DNA from 3 places in the Ensifer sp. GW821-FHT05G01 genome. Region 2 is predicted to be linked to each of the others. Evidence: riboswitches for the same ligand, from Rfam matches in the RefSeq annotation. Region 2 holds a riboswitch; each other region holds the start of a gene.
The links. A riboswitch is a leader RNA that binds a small molecule or an ion and turns the genes downstream of it on or off. The one in region 2 is predicted to bind cobalamin.
Positions count from the first base shown of each region.

Region 1: another riboswitch for cobalamin. It lies ahead of nrdH (glutaredoxin-like protein NrdH); the one in region 2 lies ahead of AC07UR_RS13235 (CbtB domain-containing protein).
Region 3: another riboswitch for cobalamin. It lies ahead of cobU (bifunctional adenosylcobinamide kinase/adenosylcobinamide-phosphate guanylyltransferase); the one in region 2 lies ahead of AC07UR_RS13235 (CbtB domain-containing protein).

Region 1 is NZ_JBWKSC010000002.1:295,360-300,882, forward strand. It holds gene nrdE (class 1b ribonucleoside-diphosphate reductase subunit alpha) at 1-1,001, opposite strand, end outside; gene nrdI (class Ib ribonucleoside-diphosphate reductase assembly flavoprotein NrdI) at 971-1,387, opposite strand; gene nrdH (glutaredoxin-like protein NrdH) at 1,404-1,625, opposite strand; cobalamin riboswitch at 1,928-2,152, opposite strand; gene AC07UR_RS07195 (acyl-CoA thioesterase) at 2,309-3,109, opposite strand; gene metE (5-methyltetrahydropteroyltriglutamate--homocysteine S-methyltransferase) at 3,106-5,460, opposite strand.
Region 2 is NZ_JBWKSC010000004.1:426,250-431,772, forward strand. It holds gene AC07UR_RS13225 (NAD(P)H-binding protein) at 1-412, opposite strand, end outside; gene AC07UR_RS13230 (TetR/AcrR family transcriptional regulator) at 516-1,208, shown strand; cobalamin riboswitch at 1,208-1,477, shown strand; gene AC07UR_RS13235 (CbtB domain-containing protein) at 1,521-1,697, shown strand; gene AC07UR_RS13240 (CbtA family protein) at 1,895-2,689, shown strand; gene AC07UR_RS13245 ((2Fe-2S)-binding protein) at 2,759-3,631, opposite strand; gene AC07UR_RS13250 (glucoamylase family protein) at 3,628-4,938, opposite strand; gene AC07UR_RS13255 (DUF1194 domain-containing protein) at 5,099-5,523, shown strand, end outside.
Region 3 is NZ_JBWKSC010000003.1:360,271-365,793, forward strand. It holds gene cobN (cobaltochelatase subunit CobN) at 1-1,279, opposite strand, end outside; gene cobW (cobalamin biosynthesis protein CobW) at 1,350-2,414, opposite strand; gene cobU (bifunctional adenosylcobinamide kinase/adenosylcobinamide-phosphate guanylyltransferase) at 2,418-2,942, opposite strand; cobalamin riboswitch at 3,316-3,483, opposite strand; gene AC07UR_RS10490 (adenylate/guanylate cyclase domain-containing protein) at 3,696-5,523, shown strand, end outside.

The DNA of each region.
Region 1 (5,523 bases), on a different contig from region 2:
TATTTTTCCGTGACCGAGATATCGGTGAAGGCAACGCCGTAGACGCGCTCCACGTCATAGGGCGAGAACAGGTACATGTCCTCGTTGTTCTTGGCGAGTTCGAAGGTGATGTCTGGAACGACGACCCCGAGCGACAGCGTCTTGATGCGGATCTTCTCGTCGGCGTTTTCGCGCTTGGTGTCGAGGAAGCGCATGATATCCGGGTGGTGGGCGTTGAGGTAGACCGCACCTGCGCCCTGGCGGGCTCCGAGCTGGTTGGCATAGGAGAATGAATCCTCCAGCAGCTTCATCACGGGAATAATGCCCGAGGACTGGTTTTCGATCTGCTTGATCGGCGCACCGGCCTCGCGGATGTTGGTGAGCGAGAGCGCAACGCCGCCGCCGCGTTTCGACAGCTGCAGCGCAGAATTGATGCCGCGCGCGATGCTCTCCATGTTGTCCTCGACCCTGAGCAGAAAGCAGGAGACGAGCTCGCCGCGCTGCTTTTTGCCGGCGTTGAGGAAGGTTGGCGTCGCCGGCTGGAAACGGCCGGAGATGATCTCGTCGACCATGCCGCGCGCCAGCGTCTCGTCGCCGCGCGCCAGCGTCAGCGCCACCATGCAGACGCGATCCTCGTAGCGCTCGAGGTAGCGCTTTCCGTCGAAGGTCTTCAGCGTGTAGCTGGTGTAATACTTGAACGCTCCGAGGAAGGTCGGGAAGCGGAACTTCTTGTCATAGGCGTGGTCGAACAGATCGCGCACGAAATTGAACGAATACTGGTCGAGAACCTCCTGCTCGTAATAGCCCTCGGTCACCAGGTAATCGAGCTTTTCGCGCAGGTTATGGAAGAACACGGTGTTCTGGTTGACGTGCTGCAGGAAGTACTGCTTGGCCGCCAGCCGGTCCTTGTCGAGCTGGATCCGGCCGTCCTCGTCATAGAGGTTCAGCATCGCGTTCAGCGCGTGGTAATCGAGCGCCGCTTCCGTCGCCTTCAAAGGGCGTTCGAGTGTTGAGACGTCCAAAATCGTTCCATCCCGTTTTTGACATTGGCGACGTCCTCGTCGGTGCCCAGAAGCTCGAACCGGTAGAGATAGGGCACCTGGCACTTGGCCGAGATCACGTCGCCGGCGATCCCGTAGGTCGCGCCGAAATTGCTGTTGCCCGCGGCAATCACGCCGCGGATGTGGGAGCGGTTGTCCGCATCGTTCAGGAAGCGGATCACCTGTTTGGGCACGGCGCCTCGGCCGTCGTCGCCGCAATAGGTCGGCACGACCAGCACATAGGGTTCCTTGATCTCAAGCGGCCCGTCGGCCGGACTGACGGGAATGCGGACGGCACGCAGGCCGAGCTTGCCCACGAAGCGATGGGTGTTTTCCGAGCGGGTGGAAAAATAGACGATCAGGCCCATCGCGCCGCACCTCTCTTTAGGAGAGGGCGCTGATCTTGTCGGGGCGGAAGCCTGCCCAATGTTCCGGACCGGCAACGACGACGGGAAGCTGCATGTAGCCGAGGCCCTTGACCGTCTGCAGCGCGTCCTCGTCGATCGAGATGTCGATCACCTCGTAGTTGACGCCCTTGCGGTCGAGCGCGCGGTAGGTGGCGGTGCATTGGACGCAGGCGGGCTTGCTATAGACGGTGACGTTCATTTCTTCCTCGTTGGGTCGGCTGGATCTGGGCATGAAAAGGCATGCGGGCGCGCGAACACGCTCCGGCGAAAGGGCAGGGCTGGCAGGATGACGGCTTGCTCTGGCCGAAACGACCGAGCGCACCTCTTCATCAGATGCGCGGGTTCCCGCGCCTCTTCATTGGCGAGTAGTAGGAATTCGATGACGCGGACATGACTTCACCCCGAAGTTGAAGACGGCGCTTCCGGGGAGACGTCGAGACGAACAGGCAGGTTTCATCCTGCCGCAAGCACACCTCTGACCTCTCCGGACACCCCGCCCGTGGACGTTTATCGATCGAGGCAGGTCTCCTGGCTCACGGGTCGGTGCTTCTGCCCGGACCTTCCCGAAGCCTCATGCTTCAGTGGCCGAATGCTGGACAGTTGCTCGCCGTTTACAGTTGCGGGGGCAGCCACGGCTTAGCCAGGCGAAATCGCCACAGCGCACCGTATTCCCATCTTCGCTCCCAATCCTTGCGAATCGGAAGAACCTCGAACACTAGATATAGTATATGGTCGGGAAATCGCGTCAATAGGTTCGATGGTGCCGATGCCCGCGGGAACGGACAATATTTTCCCGGGTGTGGATAACGGGGAGTAAATGCGCGGTTCCAACAAAGCCTGTGGATGAAGAGCCGTCGTTGACGGCTCCCCGCGTCGAACGCGTCAGGCCGCGAAGACTTGCACCGGGCGGTTGTCGCGGTCGACGGCCACCATGATGAAGACGCCGCGGGCCGTCAGCGTCCGTTTTGTGCCCACCAGATCTTCCGACCACAACTCGACCTCGACCGTTGTCGAGCTCCGCCCGGTTTTCGCGATCCGGGCAACGAGCTCGATGATCGAGCCGACCGTAATGCGGTGCTTGAAATCGATGCGCTGGCAGGAAGCGAGCACCGTCGTCTTGCGGCTTGCCCGCGTCGCTGCGACGAAGGCGGCCTTGGTCATATGCGCCAGCGCGTCGCCGCCGAACATGGCGCCGGAGCTGTTGGCCTGATCGGGGAAGACGATATCGACCATACGCAGGGCATCGCCTTCTGTCTGCTCGCTCGCGGCGCCGTCGAGCGGGGGCAGCGACCATCCGGCGTCCTTGACTTCCGGCATCGCCACCATGGTGAACTGGCCGCGGGTGCACAGATCGTTGGTGCCGGCCGTCAGGTCCTCGGCGATCATGTCGACTTCGACCAACATCGACCTCCGCCCCACCTTCATCGGGCGACCGGTGAAGCTGACGATGTGGCCGATGCGGGCGGGCGCGCGGAAATCGACGCGGTCGCAGGAGGCGGTGACGAAGGGAACGCGGCCATGGCGGCTGGCGACGATGAAGGCGATCCGGTCCATCAGCGCCAGGCCCGCGCCGCCGAAGAGCGTGCCGTGATGATTGGTGTCGCCGGGAAAGACGATGTCGATCAAGGTGGCAGGCGCCGGGGTTTCCCCCGGCGCCATTTCGATGTTGCTGTCGCCCGTCATGCGCTTGCGGCCTCCCGCCGGCCGGCAGCAAAGGATTGCCGCAGCGCCTGCGCCGCCTCAACCATGTTGACGAGGGCCGGGCGCACTTCCTCCCACTGCCTCGTTTTCAGGCCGCAATCCGGGTTGACCCAGATCTGCGACGGCGTCAGCCCGTCAGTTGCCTTTTCGATCAGATGCACCATCTCGTCGACCGTGGGCACCCGCGGCGAGTGGATGTCGTAGACGCCCGGGCCGATCTCGTTCGGGTAAGACTGATCGGTAAAGGCGCCGAGCAGTTCCATCTTCGAGCGCGAGGTTTCGATGGAGATGACGTCGGCATCCATCGCCGCGATTGCCGCCATGATGTCGTTGAACTCCGAGTAGCACATGTGGGTGTGGATCTGGGTTTCATCACCGACACAGGAGGCGCTGATGCGGAAGCATTCGACCGCCCAGTCGAGATAGGCCTTTCGATCGGCCTGTCTCAGTGGAAGGCCCTCGCGCAGCGCCGGTTCGTCGATCTGGATCACGGCGATACCGGCCGCTTCCAGGTCCGTCACCTCATCGCGCAGCGCCAGCGCGATCTGCCGGCACACGATCGACCGGGGCAGGTCGTCGCGCACGAACGACCATTGCAGCATCGTCACCGGTCCGGTGAGCATGCCCTTCATCGGCCTTGACGTCAGCGACTGCGCATAGGTTGCCCAATCCACCGTCATCGGGTTCGGCCGCGAGACATCGCCGAAGATGATCGGTGGGCGCACATAACGCGAACCGTAGCTCTGCACCCAGCCGCTCTGCGTGAAGGCATAGCCGGAAAGCTGTTCGCCGAAGTACTGCACCATGTCGTTACGCTCGAACTCGCCATGCACCAGCACCTCAATGCCGATTTCCTCCTGCCAGCGCACGGCCTTCTCCGTCTCCTGGCGCAGGTAAGCAAGGTAGTCGACATAGCTGAGTTCGCCCTTGGCATGCAGCGATCGCGCCTGGCGCACCTCCGGCGTCTGCGGGAAGGAGCCGATGGTCGTTGTCGGGAAGAGCGGCAGGGCCAGCCTGTCTTCCTGCAGCCGACGGCGCGTCGCAAAGCCCGACTGGCGACGGCTGTCGGCTGCCGTCAGGTTCTTCAGGCGTCCGGCGACCAGCGGGTCATGGACCTTCAGCGAGGTGAGCCGCGCTTCGGCGGCCGCGATCGATTTTGCAAAGACCTGTTCGGGATTGGCCAGGCCAGGCTCGAAGGCGCGGGCAAGCAGGCTGAGTTCGTCCAGTTTCTGCAGGGCGAAGGCAAGCCAGGAGACGAGCTCCGGATCGAGCGCCCGTTCGAGTTCGAGGTCGATAGGCACATGCAGCAGCGAGCACGACGGCGCAAGCTCGATGTGGTCGCGGCCATGCGCCTCGACCAGCGGCTGCAGCCGGCGGAAGAGACCGGCAAGATCCGTCCGCCACACATTGCGGCCATCGACGACCCCGAGCGACAGAACCAGCTGTGCTGGCGCCGTCTCGATGAGGGCGTCCAGCTGTTGCGGCGCCCGCACGAGATCGAGATGCAGCCCGGCGACCGGCAGCGAAAGCGCTATCGGCAGGTTGTCTCCGATCGCGCCGAAATAGGTCGCAAGCATGAGCTTCAGCTGCGGGACTTCCGAAGCGAATGTCCTGTAGGTCAGCGCAAGTGCCCGGCGTTCCCGCTCATTCAGATCGAGTACCAGGCAGGGTTCGTCGATCTGCACCCATTCGACGTCGGCGTTGGCAAGTTCGCTGAGAAGTTTCACATAGACGGGCAACAGCCGTTCGATCAGCTCGATCGGCTCGAACCCGCCGGCAAGCGCCTTGCCGAGCTTCAGGAAGGTCACGGGGCCGAGCACGACAGGACGGGTGACATGTCCGAGCGCCTTGGCTTCGAGGAAGGCGTCAAGCGGCGTGTTGCGCGTCAACTCGAAGCGCTGGTCCTTCGTAAACTCGGGGACCATGTAGTGGTAATTGGTGTCGAACCACTTGGTCATCTCCTGCGCCTGCTTGCCGCTATCGGCCCCGCCATGGGTGCAGCCGGAAGCGCAGGCCGATGTCGTCGAGCCACGTGCCATGGCGAAGTAAGTGTCGAGATCGACCGGGCCGCCTTTCCAGCCATAGGCAGGCGGCACCGCGCCAACGAGCACGGATGTGTCGAGAACCTGGTCGTAAAGCGAGAAGTCGTTCGATGGAATGATCTGGATTCCCCGCGCCTTTTGCGCGGCCCAGTTTTCCGCCCGAAGCCGCGCTGCGACGTCAAGCAGATCCTGCCTGTCGATCTTTCCGGCCCAGTAGCGCTCCAGCGCGAACTTCAGTTCACGGTGGCTGCCGATACGTGGAAAGCCGAGATTGGCTGTCTTGATGGTCATTTCCTTACCCCGAGGTTGTGGGCAAGGCTTTGAACGCGACGCATCCACGACCGAGGCGGGCTC
Region 2 (5,523 bases):
CGATGCCATCGGCGAGAAAACCTTCGCTGAAGTTCTCGAAGAACCAGCTGGCGCGGATGATCGTGCAGTCAGCGCCGGAGGCCTGAAGCGCACGCTCGGCGGCTTCCGCCTCATCCTCGCCTCGGCCCGACAAAAGCACCAGCCGCTTGATGCCTGCGTCGACGGCAAGGCGTGAAAACTTGGCGATGATCTCGACGGAACCCGGCACCGCCAGGTCGGGCTGGAAGCAGACATAAATGCGATCGACATTTGCAAGGGCCGTCGCCCAGGTCGCCTCGTCGGTCCAGTCGAAAGAAGGCGACGCCGAGCGCGCGCCGATGCGCACCGCAACGCCCCGCTCCTGAAGGCGGGCCGCGACCCGCCGCCCCGTCTTGCCGGTACCGCCCAGAACCAGTGTCAGTTTGTCCGTCATCGCTTCCTCCTGAGGTTGGCCTACAAACATGAGCATCTCTCACATTTGCAAATGTGATAAATCCTCGTATTTTAGGAGTCAAGTCAAAATGTGAGCATCACTCATGAATCAAGAGACAAGCCCAGCCGCGGCTCCCCCCGACGACGAGACCGCGCTGCGCCGGACACCCAGCCAGAAACGCAGCCGCGAGCGCGTCGAACACATCCTCGCCTGCGCGACGGCACTCATCCAGGAGAAGGGCAGCGACGCCATGCGCATGAGCGAAGTCGCTGAAAAGGCTGGAATTTCGATCGGATCGCTCTACCAGTACTTTCCCGACAAGGCGGCGATCGTGCGCACGCTGGCCGAGCGCTACAATGCGGTGTGCAACGAGTGTATCGCGGCCGAGCTTGCCAAGGTGACGTCGCTCGCCGAGCTGCGTGACGCCTTCGCCGTATTGTTCGACATCTATTACGATATGTTCCTGGCCGAGCCCGTCATGCGCGATATCTGGTCGGCGATGCAGGCCGACAAGGCGCTGCGCGAAATCGACCTCCAGCAAAGCCGTGCCGGTGGCCAGCTTCTCGCCGACGTCTGGGCGCGGTTTGCGCCCGGCACGCCGCGCGAGGCGATCGATAGCGCCGCCTTTTTGATCATGCATCTCGGCGATTGCACCATGCGGCTTGCGGTCTCGGTGGACCGGGCCGAGGGCGACCAGATCGTCGAGGCCTATAAACGCATGATCCTTCGGGATTTTGTCGCGGATGGGCCGGGCGGCGGCGCAAGTTTAATTGACATCTCCGGGGTGCGATCCTAATCATCATCAGATCGATTGGTTCCCGCAACGCGAACGCGTTTCGGGAGTAAACGGGAACGTGACGGATGGACCCATGCTGGGCATTCAAATCACGGCCGACCCCGCGACTGTAGAGCGACGTGAATGCGCCGTTCCGGAGCGATCCGGAAGAAGCCACTGGAGACGAGACCGCGAGAGGGCGGACCTTGGCTCTGGGAAGGCGAGGCAAATCCAGGGTGATCTCACCCGACGTCCTGAGCCAGGAAACCTGCCAGTCGATGCGGGCATAGGGCCCAAACCGGGAAATTTCCCGATGCCATCACGGAGGTTGTCATGGCTACGTCTACAGTTTCGAGCATTCCGCTCTCCCTCAGCGATCGTCTGACCGCGGGTATCATCGCGCTTCTCATCGGCGGCTTCCTCGTCTTCGGCGCGGGCCTGGCGAATTCGGCCGTGCTGCACGACACCGCGCACGACACCCGCCACTCCTACGGCTTCCCCTGCCACTAAGCGATGCGGAGGGACGCGACATGCGTTCCGCGTCGACATAGCTGCGGACAAAAACGCTTCCGGCAAACAGCCGGACGCGTTTGCTTGCGTCTGATGCAGACCGAAGATCTGCCGGCCGGAGCCGTTCGCAGGATTGCCAATGGGACACGGCGCTGCCTGCAAGGCGCATGGCGCGCCGATATCGAGGGATATCGAAAATGATTGTCAGAACGCTTCTGGCCGCGATCGTGGCTGGATTGATTGCCGGTGTCTTCATGACCGGCGCCCAGGAACTGCGCGTCGTACCGCTGATCCTGCACGCGGAAGAATTCGAAGGCGAAGCACCCGCCGCCGGCGAACAGCCCGCCGCCCAGCCGGGAACGGCCGATCCGGCCGCCGCAAACCACGACCAGCATTCGTCGCTGAAGGCGGTTTCGCCGATCGGCGCCCTGCTCGACGCCCTGTCGCCGATCACCCCCGCCTACGCCCACGAGGGCGAACACGAGGAAGGTGGCATCATGTTCGGCATGAGCCGCTTTTCCGGCACGCTGATCGCCAATCTGGTGACCGGCTCCGGCTTCGCGCTGCTGCTGGCCGGCGTCAGCCTCGTCATCGGCTATCCGATCACGCTCAGGAACGGCGCGCTCTGGGGCGCCTGCGGCTGGCTTGCCGTACACATGCTGCCGGCCATCGGCCTGCCGCCGGAACTACCGGGCTTCCCGGCCGCCGAACTCGGCGACCGCCAGGTCTGGTGGCTGGCAACGGTAGCGCTTTCCGCCGTCGGCCTTTATCTGCTGGTCCTGCGCGAAGAGATCGTTGCCAAGATCATCGGCCTCGTGCTGATCGCAGCACCCCACGTCTATGGCGCGCCGCAGCCGTCGGATATTTCCAGTAATGTTCCGGCCGTACTGGGCGCCGAGTTCGCCGTGGCGGCGCTCGCCACCACGCTCGCCTTCTGGATCGTGCTCGGCGTCGTCTCGGGCTTCATCAACGACCGTTTCGCCAAGGCATAAGCCGACCGGCCACCGTGACAAACGAGCCCCTGATATCGCCGATATCAGGCGCTCTGTCGTTTGAGATGATCAGCCCGTCTGCGATGCAAGCAGATGCGCCTGCAATCGTTCCCGACGCTCCTGCGGCGCCAACAGCACGCAATTGTCGCAGAAGCTGCCGCCTTCGGTTCGATAATAGAGACAGCAGCCGCCGCGCAGGCGATAGACGCGCGACAGCGCTTGATCGCCGCTCCCCTCGCCGAACTCGACCTTGATTGCCTCATAACAGAGCTTGTCGGAATAGAGCGGCGTGCCTTGGCGTTTGACGATCGCCAGCGCCTTGGACATCGCATCCTCTTCGTCGCCGAGCGCGCGACCGATCTCCAGGAAACCACCCGCAAGCGAATCCGCTGCCAGCCGCCATTGCGCGCCGGACGAAAGACCCGTGCGACGCTTCAGCATGGCGATGACTGGCGCCAGATGCACGGCGAAGGTTTCACTGAAGGCAACCGCATCGCCTGGGGCATTATCGCCGACCGCAGGCATGCTTAGGCTGAAATGAAACCGTTTGGCCGCCACCAGCCGCTCACCATAGGCGCGCGAAAATTCTTCGAAGCGAAGGCGGCGAACCCCCGCCACGATGCCCGCACCGAGATAGAGGCTGCCAAGCGCGAGCGCCAGTTGGTTGCCGTAAAACGCGATCAGATGGGCGGCGCGGATCTTGTTGTCCATACCGACGGCGAAACAATCCTGATAGGCAAGCCCGGCTTCGAGCCCCGCACCATCCTCGGCCCAGAACTGCGCCGCGGAAAGACCGTCGTCGCCGGCAGCATCGAGCGAAAAGCCGACTTCGGGAAAGAATGGCTGCAGGCGCGCGAGCAGGTCGAGAGCGCTCCGGCGTTGCGCCGCGTCCATGCCCTCTACCGCCGGGCGATCGTCCTGCCGCTGGTGAGCGAAGCTCATGCCGTCTCCCTTGCCGCAAGCCAACCGCCGCGAAAATCCGCCTTCTGCAAGCCGCGCCGGATGGCCGGGACGCTACGCGTCAGCTGCCAGACAAAACCGTTTCTGGCATTTTCGATCATCATCACGACGAGCCCCTGGTCAAGCCCGACCACGCGGTCGTCGACCCAGCCTTCAGGGCCTGCGCCGGACAGGCTTGGATTGAACCCGCCGGGAAAGCGGCCTTCGCACAGGAGGTCCGGATAGCGGTTTTCGAATGCGGCCAGCGCCGAGCGCGAAGCATCCGCGGCGAAGGGCAGACAGGCAACCGGCCCCCAGGGGACCAGCGTGCCGTCGTCGGGTCCACCGGGCGCACCGCGGGCGGCATAACCGAGCATCCGCTGCCAGCGCCCGTCGACAAGCCGCAGCCGCCCCTTCGGTCCGTCACCGGCGCTGAGGCCCCATCCAACCCGGTCATAGCCGGCGAAACCTCGGGGATTGTCGTCGGCATACTGGCGCTGCAGGTCGATCGCCCGGCAGGTGTTTTCAAAATAATCCGTCGCCTTGTCGCGCATCGGCGGATCGCGAAGACCGCGAAGGTCGATCCAGGCCTGCGGAAAGAGATGGATGAACAGCGGGCCGGCCTTCAGATGCGGCGCACCGTCGACCGTCGTCCAGTCGTAGGCGGCAGTGAAGGCGCGGTAATGCTCCGGCCCGATCGCATGGTGCGGCGCGCCGAGCGCCAGCACGTAAAGCAGCAGCGCCTCGCTATAGCCCTGCCAGCGATATTTCAAAAACCGCCCCGGCGGCCGCCAGCCCATCGTCAATGTCTCGCCGCGGCCGAGCGCCCAGCGCCAGTCGACCCGGGCATAGAGTTTTTCCGACAGCGCCCGGATCTCCGTGTCCGTTGCATCCTCGCCGGTGAAATAGGCGGCAGCCGCCAGGACGCCGGCAATCAGCAGCGCGGTGTCGATGGTGGAAAGCTCTGACTGCCACACCCGCTCGCCGGTTTTCATGTGGAGAAAGTGATAGTAAAAGCCGCGATAGCCGCTGGCGAGCGTATCTCTCCCCTGCCGGCTTTGCGCCAGAAACCGCAGGGTCGTCAGCACCCGGCTGGCCGCGTCGCCGCGCCCGATCCAGCCGCGTTCGACGCCAACGGGGTAGCAGGAAAGCCCGAAACCGGTCGCAGCAACGCTCGAGGGCGCATCGGCAAGCGAAGTATCGGCGACAAGCCCCGTTTCGGTGTCGCTATAGCGCAGGAAATAATCGAAGGCGGCGGCTTGCAGCCTATCGATCTGAAAACATTCCGTATTCCGTGTCTGCTGAAGCATTTTACCGGCTCATTTGGAACTGCTGGCACAGTATCGGTCGGCTGTCACCTATGTCGATATCACCTTTTATTGAAGGTCGGCCAACCCCAGACAGTCGCCGACGGCCAATCCTGTGCTACATTTCGTCAGATAACGCGGCTCGCAATGACGGGTTGAAGCTATGTTGAGCATGCTGGCGTTGATCCTTTCCCTGACGGGCAGCCCGACCCAATCGGGCGCTGCGCCGACCGATGTCGACGTGGAACTGGTGCTGGCCGTCGACATGTCGGGCTCGATGGACCTGGACGAAGCACGGGTCCAGCGCTCCGGCTATGTGCAGGCGCTGCGCCATGCGGAATTCCTCAATGCGGTGAAGAGCGGACGTTATGGCCGCATCGCCCTTGGCTATTTCGAATGGGCCGGCACGGTCAACGAATCCTCCGTCGTCGCCTGGCGAGTGATTTCCAACGCCGCAGAGGCCGACGCCTTTGCCGCGATGATCGAGGCACGACCCGTCGGCACACGCCGCGGCACCTCGATTTCAAACGCGATCAGCTATGGAACGGCGCTGATCGATTCCAACGCCTTTTCCGGCATGCGCCGGGT
Region 3 (5,523 bases), on a different contig from region 2:
GATAGCCCTCGCTCGCCATGGCGCGCAGCACTTCGACGGTGCCGGCCGGCGTATCGAGCCCGACGCCGTTACCGAGCCTGCCGTCGCGGTTGGGGTAGTTGGCCATGATGATGGCGATGCGGCGTTCAGCCGGCTTGGCGCGGCGAAGCCTTGCCCAGTTGACCGCGAGCCGTGCGGCAAACCGCACCCGGTCGGCAAGCGGCTCATGCCCCACGATATTGGCTTCCACCTTGGGATCATAGATCGAGGCCGCCTTGAAGGAGACGGCGCGCGCGAGGATGCGGCCATCGACCTCGGGCAAGGCGACGTTCATGGCAAGATCGCGCGCCATCAGCCCCTGCGGCGAGGTTGCCCATTGCGCCCGCGACGACCCCGAGAAGATCACCTGCAGCACCGGCGCGCCGGTCGATTCCAGCACGGTCGGCTGCCGGTCGGCGCCAGGGGACGAGACGGCAAAGCCGGTGGCGTTCATCACCACGTCAGGAGCGGCCTCGGAAAAAATCGATTGCAGCGTGCCGACCGAAACGGCATCCTTGAGACTGGAGACGAACAGCGGCAGCACGCGCATGCCCTCAGCGGCAAGCGCCTCGATCAGCGCTTCAACGGGCCGCGTCTCGCCGCTCTGCACCAGGGCGCGATAGAAGCAGATCCCGATGGTCGGGGGTTCGAATCCCTCCCCGGCGACCGTCCTTTCCCGGACACGGGTCTGCCATTCGCTGACGCCGATGACGCCCGCCCCCGGCCACCAGATACCAGCCTTCAAGAGCGGCTTTGCCGGCTGCGGCTTCTCGGCGCCAGAGATCAGCGCCTCGGCATAATCGAGAAACAGACCTGCATTGTCGGCGCCGCCCTCGGTGAAATAGGCCCAGAGACGCTGACGGTCGTCGGCTGCAACGGTCGAAAACGGCTCGAGCCCCGGATCCGGCTTGTCGTCGCCGGGCAGCACCGCGATCTGGAAGCGGTGGGTGACGGCGGCGGCATGCAATGCTTCCAGCACGTAACGGAAGTAGCTGGCGCCACCGAGCGGCCGGACCACGATGAGCCTGGCATGCCGCGCCGTGCGCTCGACGTAAGTGTCGACCGACATCGGGTGCATCAGGTTCATCAGGCTGGCGATGCGCAGGCTCGCTCCCTCGCCGCGCCGGCCATGGGCTGCGGCGATTGAGGAAAGCTCGGTGTCGGCGGCCGACAGGAAAAGCACGTCGGCCGGCGTTTGCCCCAGATCGATCGCTTCGTTGCCGTCGGCGATCGTTCCTTTCTGGGCGAGAAGCAGATGCATTGTTCTATCCGTTCAAGCCGTTCCAGGAAGGTTCGAAACGATCTTCCTGGAACGGCGTTGCTTCAAGGCGTCAGGCGAGCGCGGTGATGGCAGCGCGCACGGCTGCTTCGTCCATGTCGTGCAGGCCGATGACGACGAGGCGCGTTCCGCGCTTCTCGCCGGCAGCCCAGGCGCGGTCGTAATACTGGTCGATGCGGGCGCCGACAGCCTGGATCAAGAGGCGCATCGGCTTGCCGGGCACATCGGCAAAGCCCTTGAGGCGCAGCACGTCGTGCTCTGCGATCACGCCCTTGAGGCTGTCGATGAAGGCGGCCGGATCGGCAATTGCGCCAAGCTCGACGACGAAGCTGTCGAACTCGTCGTGAGAGTGCTCCTCGCCGGCTTCATGCTCCATCTCGTGGTGAGACTTGCGGTTGGCGATATCGCTTTCCGTGCCGACGCCGAGGCCGAGCAGGATGGCTGCCGCCACTTCGCCGTTCTTGGCTTCGATCATCGTTGGCTTGCGGCTGGTGCGCGAAGCCACCTCGTCGCGCACGGCCTTCAGGCCGGACGCGTCGATCAGGTCTGTCTTGTTGAGCACGATCAGGTCGGCAGCCGTCAATTGGTCCTCGAACAGTTCCTCGATCGGGCTTTCGTGGTCGAGATTGTCGTCCTCGACGCGCAGCGCATCGACCTTGTCGTGGTCGTCGGCAAAACGGCCAGCGGCAACGGCAGCGCTATCGACCACAGTGACGACGCCGTCGACAGTCACTTCGCTGCGGATATCCGGCCAGTTGAAGGCGGCGATCAGCGGCTGCGGCAGCGCCAGACCCGACGTTTCGATGATGATGTGGTCAGGACGGTTTTCGCGCTCGAGCAGCTTTGTCATGGTCGGGATGAAATCATCGGCAACCGTGCAGCAGATGCAGCCATTGGTGAGCTCGATGATGTCGTCTTCCGAGCAGGCTTCCGCGCCGCAGCCCTTCAGGACGTCGCCGTCGACGCCGAGATCGCCGAACTCGTTGATGATCAGCGCGATGCGCTTGCCGTCGGCATTCTGCAGCAGGTTGCGGATCATCGTCGTCTTGCCGGCACCGAGGAAGCCGGTGATGACGGTCGCCGGGATCTTGCCCTGGTTGGCTCTCGCAGTGGTCATGGATCAACCCTTCATTTTCAGCGGCAATCCGGCCGCGACAAAGTAAACTTCCGCGGATTTCTCCGCAACGATCTGGTGAAGCCGGCCGGCATGGTCGCGGAAGTCGCGGGCCATGCGGTTCTCGGGCACGATGCCGAGGCCGACTTCGTTGGACACAAGGATCAGGCGCGCCCGCGCCTCGGGCAGAAAGGCGGCAAGGGCAGCGAACTCCGCCGCCATGTCGCGTCCTTCCATCATCAGGTTGGTGACCCACAGCGTCAGGCAGTCGACGAGCACCACGCGCTTTTCGTCGTCGATGCGTGTCAGCAGCGAGACGAGATCGAGCGGCTCCTCATGCGTCGTCCAGCCTTCGCCGCGCCTTTCTTTGTGATGGTCGATGCGCTCGCGCATCTCGTCGTCCCAGGCCCGGCCGGTTGCGACATAGTGCATGGAGAGCCCGGAGGCTTCGACGAGCCTTTCGGAAAAGCCGGATTTGCCGGAACGGGCACCGCCGAGGACCAGAACCGGCCCGGCATGGGAATAGCTCATGTGCGTTGCGGCCTCACGTGCTCGGTCGCGAGTTCGAGCGGCAACAGCATCTCACCGCGCCAAAGGCGCGTTCGGAAAATGGTCGATAAGCCAAGACAACCTCCGTGATGGCGTGGGAAGCGGGCTTCCCTTCGGGCGGAATGCCCCTGTCGGACGGCAGGTCTCCTGGCTCACGGCGTCACGAGCCCAAAACATCGCTTCGCGTGGTGACACGAAAAACAACGCAAGGGCCCGAACGGCCCGCCTCACCTTCCCGGCGTTTTTATGTTTCGTGAAAGGCGGACGATTCGTAGAAGAAGAGGCGTCCAACCCGGCTGATCACGAAGCCACGCCAGTGGCTTTTCCGGCTGAACTCCGAACCGCCTTCGATTGCCCATGCAATCCAGAGGTAGCCGGTCTTCAGCCCGATGGCGAACCCTGACCGTTCTACAGTCGCGGGGTCGGCTGCGATAAGGATGCCCGATTTGGGTCCATCCGTCACATTCCCAATTATTCCCCCGCATCGCCACGATCCGGGGAAACCATCCAACGTCAGATGATTAGGAAGCGGGCGGTGCAAAGTCAATCGACGCGTGCGACACCTCCCCGGCCGAATTGCGTCGCGCGACGATTTGCCGAACGCGAAGTACCCCGGGGCCGCAAGTCGTCGTCACACGGCATAAGCGCTGCACCACGGCGGCGAACTTCATTTTAGCGATTGCAGATAATGCGATAAACTAGCCCAACAAGAGGCTTCGTTGATCCGGTAGGCAAATGGAACGCAGGCTCGCCGCCGTGATGATTGCCGACGTTTCCGGCTATGGACTGCTCACCCAAGCCGACGAGGAGGGTACATGCGCGCGATTTCAGGCCGATCTGCACGACCTGTTCGAACAACGGATCGCCGCGCACCGTGGACGGCTGATCAAGACCATGGGCGACGGGTTGCTGGTCGAGTTCCACAGTGTCGTCGAAGCGGTCCGTTGCGCGGTGGAGGTTCAGCGCGCGAAATCCGATAGCCGCGGCTCCGAAGAGGGGCGGCTGGAATTTCGCATCGGCATCAATCTTGGCGATGTCATCGTTGAAGGCGACGACATTCAAGGCGATGGCGTGATCATTGCCGAGCGCCTGCAGAGCCTCGCTGAACCGGGTGGGATCGTCATTTCCGGCACCGCCTACGATCAGGTCGAGAAACACCTCGATGTCCGTTTCGTCTCTATCGGCGAACAACGCCTGAAGCATATCGAAAAGCCGGTTCGGGCTTATCGCCTGGCGCTGAACGAAGCCCACGCGGGCAGCGCGAAAGCCGCAACGCGCCGCATGACGCGCTGGCCGGCACTTGCTACATCCGCGGTCGTGCTTGTGGCGGCGAGCGGCGTCGCCTGGTGGCAGCCGTGGGAGCCACCCGTGGAAACGCCCCAAGTCCGACTATCGAACCTGAGTGTTCCAGACAAACCGTCGATCGCGGTGCTTCCGTTTGCCAATGTGAGCGACGATCCGAGGCAGGAGTATTTCGCCGATGGCATGACCGATGGGCTCGTCACCGAGCTCGCCCAGGTCTCCGGCCTGTTCGTGATCGCGCGCAACTCGACCTTCACCTACAAGAACAAGGCGGTGACACCCAGGCAGGTGTCCAAAGAACTCGGCGTCAGATACGTGCTTGAAGGCAGTGTGCAGCGTGCCGGAGAGCAACTGCGGATCAATGCCCAGCTCGTCGATAGTCTCAGCGGCGGCCACGTCTGGGCCGGAAAGTTCGACGGTTCACTGTCCGATGTCTTTGCGCTGCAGGACGAAGTGATGCGGGGCATTGCCGACGCGCTGGCACTTCGGCTGGACCCGGACCAGCAGATGGCCTCCGGGCGCAAGGAAACGATGGTGCCCGCGGCCTTCGACGCGTTCCTGCGCGGCTGGGAGCATCACCGACGCACCACCCCGGAGGACTTTGCAAAGGCAGTGCCCTATTTCGAGCAGGCGATTGCGCTCGATCCCGCCTATGGGCGCGCCTACGCCGCCGCGGCCATGGTCTACGCGCGCATCTGCATGTGGCGCTGGCATTATCAGCTGGGCATCTCGCGGACCGAAGCGAGAGCCAAGGCGACGCAATATCTGCGGATCGCCCAGAAGCACAAGACAGCGCTCGCCTATCAGGCGTCCGCTCTCCTGTCCGAAGCGGACTGGCAATATGCCGACGCGCTGGCCGCACTCAAGGAAGCGATCGCGCTTGAACCGGGCGACTCCTGGAGCTACGCGCTGACGGCCCTCGTGCTGACCTCCGTCGGCCGTCCGGCGGAGGCCCTGCCCTACATCCGCACGGCCATGCGCCTCGATCCGCATTCTCCGTCCTTCTTCATCTACGTCCTTGGACTGACGCAATTCGGCCTCGAGGATTTCGAGGCGGCAGCGGCAGCAACGAAGCGCAGCATCGAACTCAACCCTCAGGATGACGGCTCATTCCTTCTTCTTGCCTCCGCTTCCGGGCACCTCGGTCGCCGCGCGGAAGCGGAGGCGGCCATAACCCGTTTCAACGGGCTTCGCCTTGCACGCGGCGGCACTGCGGCCAGCATCGCAACCAGCCCGCCGCTGGACCTGGCAACGCAGGAGG